DNA from 2 places in the Thermoanaerobacter brockii subsp. finnii Ako-1 genome. Region 2 is predicted to be linked to the other one. Evidence: riboswitches for the same ligand, from Rfam matches in the RefSeq annotation. Region 2 holds a riboswitch; the other holds the start of a gene.
What was found. A riboswitch is a leader RNA that binds a small molecule or an ion and turns the genes downstream of it on or off. The one in region 2 is predicted to bind cyclic di-GMP.
Positions count from the first base shown of each region.

Region 1: linked by a shared signal. The riboswitch ahead of THEBR_RS12085 (transcriptional regulator) and the one ahead of gspE (type II secretion system ATPase GspE) in region 2 are both predicted to bind cyclic di-GMP.

Region 1 is NC_014964.1:1,531,489-1,534,652, reverse strand. It holds partial or broken gene THEBR_RS07685 (S8 family serine peptidase) at 1-913, opposite strand, end outside; cyclic di-GMP riboswitch class I at 1,270-1,357, shown strand; partial or broken gene THEBR_RS12085 (transcriptional regulator) at 1,411-1,815, shown strand; gene THEBR_RS07675 (IS110 family RNA-guided transposase) at 2,305-3,164, shown strand, end outside.
Region 2 is NC_014964.1:1,120,063-1,123,226, forward strand. It holds gene THEBR_RS05420 (YqeG family HAD IIIA-type phosphatase) at 1-346, shown strand, start outside; gene aroE (shikimate dehydrogenase) at 336-1,190, shown strand; cyclic di-GMP riboswitch class II at 1,194-1,277, shown strand; gene gspE (type II secretion system ATPase GspE) at 1,304-2,980, shown strand; gene THEBR_RS05435 (type IV pilus twitching motility protein PilT) at 2,986-3,164, shown strand, end outside.

The sequences.
Region 1 (3,164 bases), 410 kb from region 2:
TTTACTGCCAGTGAGGTAGAGTCAGTTCCATCAGAACTTGTGGAAGTTCCGAGGCTTAAATTTATAACTTTGATTCCGTATATGTCTTTGTTTTGAACAGCCCAGTCAATTCCTGCGGTTACAGTGCTCATAGTTCCGCTTCCGTTTGAATCTAATACTTTTATCCCTACTAAAGCAGCACCAGGAGCAACACCTTTATAAAGGTTGTTCCCTGTCCCAGTACCTGCCGCAATACTTGCTACATGAGTTCCGTGTCCATTATCATCGTAGGGGGTAGATTTGCCGTTTACAAAATCTTGCCATCCTATTACTTTGCCACCAGCGAGGTCAACATGGGAGCCATCAATACCGGTATCAATAACTGCTATTACTATATCATTCTTGGAATAAGAAGAAGCATTACCGTCTCTATCACCAGTTACACCAAAACACTTCTCGCTTTTGTAACCCCAAACCATTTTGTTGCAGTGTCTAATGTGGCATATACAGGCTCGTCATACTCAATTTGCTTTACTATATCCAATTTTGACAAAGCGTTTATTTGTCCTTTAGTTAAGGTAGCAGCAATTCCTGGAATAATTTTGTATTTATGCTTTATATTAAACTTTCCAATGGATTTAGAAATATTTAATAGTTCGTTATCAGCTATGTTTTTGTTGAAAATTATTATAACTGGAAATTTTTCACTGTCTGGCTTACCAGCAATTTTTGCTTCTAAGTTGTCAAAAAGTTTATTTTTATTAGAGTCTTGCATCAAAACTTTTTGAATTTGAGGCAAGTAATTTTTTGTTGATGAGTTAATAGGAAAGTTTGTTAGGTTGGGCTGGGCTTGGACTAATACTCCACTTAGCGACATTAAAGCTACAATTAACACAAAGGCCAGTAAAGCTTTTAATGTTTGTCGGCTCTTCATTTTTTCTTACCTCCTTAAAAATTTAATATTTTTTAAAATTTAAGTCAGCCCTTCTAGTCGCTAAGTGAAACTGTTTCTTTCTTCTATTCATCATCTCCTTTCTGTAAGATTTATTTTCTATAATAAAACTCAAGCAATTTTTATGCCAATTTACTGTATATAGACAAAATTAATAAAAGTTTTTAATGTGTATAATTTTTTATACACATTTTTGATACACAAAATAATGCATAAAACACATACATTTAGAAATTAGTATAAATTTAACGAATTATGTAGAAAAAATCTTTTTTAAAAATAGAAGGAAAATTCATATTTATGTCGAAATAGTAATATAGGAAAATTAAATAAATTTTTGTTGAAAAAGGCAAACTCGTCGAAAGGCGGGGACGCAAAGCCACGGGTCTAAAGCGATAGTTTTGCTATGATAGCCGGGCTGCCAACATTTATATATAATCTCCTGCCTTTTGACAGGAGGTTTATTAATTGAGGAAGTGATGTTTTATATGACTAATAAAGAAAAAATTTACAATTTCATTATAGAAAAGAGTAAGGAATTTAATCTTCAGGATTTTTTGATAAATAGAAAAGGTGGGGTCACTACAGAAGAAATAGCGCAATTGCTAAAAATAGCTCGACCCAATGTGTCTTTTATTTTAAATCATCTTGTAAGAGAAGGGAAAATAGTTAAAATTATTTCAAAACCTGTGTATTATATTGAAAAAAATAGATTAGCTCATTTTTTAGGGAATAAGGTTAAGGAAGAGATACTTCTAAAAGATTTAATTGATTTTTTAGATTTGGGAAAAGAAAAAGAATGTGCTTTTGAAAATATAATAGGACATGATGGCAGCCTCAAAGGGCAAATAGAACAGGCCAAAGCGGCTGTATTGTATCCTCCTCGTATAATTAATTTTAAAGACAATAAATTTGTCTCACTTCTTAAAAATTTAATAAAGTGCATTTATAACTGGAAATCTTTAATATTCTCATCTTGTCTAAAATCTTATCTATTGCCATGAATCCGTAATATTGCGCAATATGCAGGATTCATGGCGCGGCCGTCTCATCTTTTTTCGGCCTTATTATTTACTTTTGAGATAACTTGTAGCATTATTATACTGTAAAGTTAATGTGGGACAGGCTTTCGTCCTCCATGCGGCTTGACCGCTCTTTTAAGTGTGGTCCCTACACCAGATTTGCCTTTTCTTACGCGAAATCTGCTTTGTCATATATAAGCCCCTGGCAGCAGAGGATTCAGGCTTATATATTAAGAGCTAATTGCGAGGTTGCTACATAATCTGGTTGCTAGGGTTATCTCAAATTAACTTTTACTTACTTTATCACTTTTGAAAGGAGGTGTAACAATCTTGAATAAGCTTTTTGTTGGTATGGATGTAAGCCTGAATGATGTCAAGGTTCATATTCTCGACCAGGAGGGTAATGATGCTTCCTCCCGTTTTTCTGTAGAAAATAACCCTCATGGTTGTGATGTTATAGTATCACGTATCTTGGAGTGTTGTAATAAATACAATATTCAAAAGGTCTTTATTGGTTTGGAATCTACCTCAGTCTATGGCTGGCACCTCCAGTATTATTTGGCTGATCATTCTGCTCTTAAGCCTTATCAACCTTCTATTACTACTTTTAATGCTAATATTATTAATGCTTTTAAAAAGTCTCTCGGTAATTTGCCTAAAAATGACTGGATTGATGCCTTTGCTATTGCTGAAAAACTGAGATTCGGTAGACTCCCTAAATCTTGTTCTGTAGATTTTAGATATCTTGCTCTCCAGAGGCTTACTCGTCATCGCTTTCACATTGTTAATAGTATTGTTAGAGAAAAAAATTATTTACTCAGCAATTTGTTCCTTAAGTTTAGCGGTTTGTGCCAAAATAAAGTCTTTAGTAATAATTTTGGAGCAACTGCTACTGAAATATTTAATGAGTTTTTCACCCTTGATGATATTGCGGCTCGACCGCTTGATGAACTTGCCGGCTTTTTGGTTGATAAGAGTAAAGATCGCTTTGATGATCCAGAAGCTACAGCTAAATTGCTTCAAGAGGCTGTTCGCAAGTCTTATAGAATTAATGCTACTGTAGATGATTCTTTAAACTTTGTTATCAAGTCTTGCTTTGATAATCTACAGTCCCTTGAAAAGCAGAAGAAAGCTGTAGAAAAAGCCATTATTAATGAGGTCAAAGGATTTAACAATGAATTCCTTTGTCTTACATCAGTAAAAGGTATTGG
Region 2 (3,164 bases):
ATGGCTTGAAAAAGTAAAAAAAGAGGGGTTTAAAATTTGTCTCATTTCAAATAACACTAAAAGAAGAGTGAATGAATTTAAAGAAAAAGTTGGTGTACCTGGAATAGCTTGGGCCATTAAGCCGAGAAAAGGAGCTTTTAAAAAGGCTTTAAAGATTTTAAATGCTAAGCCTAATGAAACAGCTTTAATAGGAGATCAAATATTTACTGATATTTTTGGTGGCAAAAGAGCAGGTTTATATACTATTTTGGTAAAACCTCTATCAGAAGAGGAATTAGGATGGACTAAACTTATGAGAAAAGCGGAAAAACATGTACTTAAAAGGATTGAGAGATATGGAGATTAATTCAAATACTAAACTGTATGGTCTTATAGGCCATCCTGTAGAACATAGTTTATCCCCTTTAATACATAACTATGCTTTTAAGTCTTTAAATTTAAATTGTGTCTACACTGTTTTTGATGTTTTGCCAGAAAAGCTTGAAGATGCAGTAAATGGAGTAAAATCTTTGGGAATAAAAGGAGTTAATGTGACTGTGCCACATAAAGAGAAGATAATTAAATACTTAGATGTGGTTTCAGAAGAAGCTTTAAAAATTGGCGCAGTCAATACTGTAGTCAATGAAGAAGGAATATTAAAAGGCTATAATACGGATGTCTATGGCTTTATAGACTCATTAACAGAAGTAGGAAAAAAAATTGAAGGAAGAAAAGCTGTTGTCTTAGGAGCTGGTGGAGCTTCTAAAGCTGTTTGTGTCGCCCTTGCTCTAAAAGGGATAGATTCGATAATAATTGCCAATAGAAGTGTTGAGAGAGCAAAAGATTTGTCAGAGTACATTAAAAAAGAATTTAAGATTCAGTGTGATTACTGCAGTATAAATGAAGTAAAAGAACTACCAGAAATAGATATACTTGTTAATACTACAAGCGTAGGAATGTATCCAAATACAGAAGATTCTCCTGCTGATGAAAAAGTGGTTTTGAAAGCTAAATTTGTCTATGACCTTATTTACAATCCTTTTGAAACTGCTCTTTTAAAACATGCGAAAAAGAATGGAATAAAGTATTCTAATGGACTTTCTATGTTGGTAAATCAAGCTAATTATTCTTTCAAATTATGGACAGGGGGATTTTTCGACAAAAATTTGGTATACAGGTATTTAAAAGAAGGAATTACGCATAATTTGTAGAATATTTTATAAAGAGTAGATGAAGTGAGGCTATATGTGGGCACTTTATGCCTCACGGATACAGTGGTGCAACCGGCTTTATGTCGGCTTTATTATTTTTGGAGGTATATTTTATGGCCAAGAAAAAGCTAGGGGAGCTTTTACTTGAGGTAGGGCTTATAACAGAAGAACAATTAAAGCACGCAATAGAAGTTCAAAACAAAACAGGAGAAAAGTTAGGAAAAGTTCTTATTAAATTGGGGTATGTTACAGAAAGCCAAATACTAGAGGCTTTAGAATTTCAATTAGGTATTCCACATGTAGATTTGCAAAAATACTATATTGATCCCGATGTAGCAAAATTAATTCCTGAAGCCGTTGCTAAAAGACATACTATTATTCCTATAAAAAAAGATGAAGATGGTATATTGGTAGCAATGGCAGACCCTCTGAATATTTTTGCACTAGATGATGTGAGAATCATTACGAAACAAAATGTAAAGCCTTTAATTGCTTCTGAAGGAAGCATCTTAAAAGCCATAGATAGAATTTACGGAAGAGAACAGGCAGAAAAAGCAGTACAGGATTTTAAAAAGGAGTTTCAAAGTGAAAGTCAAGAAGAGCTGCCAGATGAGATTCTTGAAGAAGTACAAAACGCGCCTGCTGTACGCTTTGTAAATTCTATAATTGAGCAGGCAATAAAAAATAGGGCTTCAGATATTCACATTGAACCTACTGAAAAAGACCTTAGAATTCGATTTAGGATAGATGGACAATTAACAGAAGCTATGAGGACTATAAAAAGTACCCATGCCCCTGTTGTGACAAGAGTAAAAATTATGGCTAATATGAACATCGCTGAAAGAAGACTTCCTCAAGATGGCAGATTTGATTTTACTACAGGTGGTAAAAATATTGACATAAGAGTTTCTTCGTTGCCCACTGTTTTTGGAGAGAAATTGGTATTGAGGCTTTTAGACAAGGAAAATTTTATAATGACAAAGGAGCAATTAGGTTTTGAAGAAGAGGATCTGGTGCTCTTTGATAAACTTATCAAAAGGCCTAATGGCATTGTGCTTTTGACTGGTCCTACAGGTAGTGGGAAAACCACCACTCTTTATGCAATGCTGAGAGAGCTTAACAAACCCAATATTAATATAATAACTGTTGAGGACCCTGTTGAGTATTCCCTTGAGGGAATAAACCAGGTACAAGTTAATGAAAAGGCAGGCCTTACCTTTGCGACTGCTCTTAGGTCAATTTTGAGGCAAGACCCTGATATAATTATGATTGGAGAAATTAGAGATACTGAAACTGCTGAGATAGCTATTCGCTCTGCCATAACAGGGCACTTAGTCCTTTCCACTTTGCATACAAATGATGCGGCGGGAGCGGTGACTAGGCTTGTAGATATGGGTATAGAGCCTTATCTTGTGTCTTCTTCTGTAGTAGGGGTTATTGCTCAGAGATTGGCGAGAAAAATATGTGATAACTGTAGAATTTCTTATAAAGCTTCCAAAGGCGAAAAAGAGCTATTGGGAATTTCAGAAAATGAAGACATTACTTTATACAAGGGGAGAGGGTGCCCTGTTTGTAATAAAACAGGCTATAGGGGAAGAATTCCTATATATGAGATAATGACTGTTACTTCTGATATTAGAGAGCTTATAAATGCTAAGGTTTCCTCTGATGTTATTGGAGCTCAGGCTGTAAAAAATGGCATGAAAACTTTACGAGAAAGTGCTAAAAGACTTGTATTACAAGGAAAAACTACAATTGATGAAATGATAAGACTAACTTACGAGGAATGAGGGATATGGATACAAAGGAACTTTTAAAATTAGTAGTTGAAAGAAAAGCTTCAGACTTGCATATAACGGTTGGAGTACCTCCAGTTCTTAGAATTAATGGCTATTTAGAAAAATTAGAAGGGGAACCTTTTACCCCTGGGCAGACTGAAGAAATAGTTAAGGATTTATTGACAAGTGAGCAATT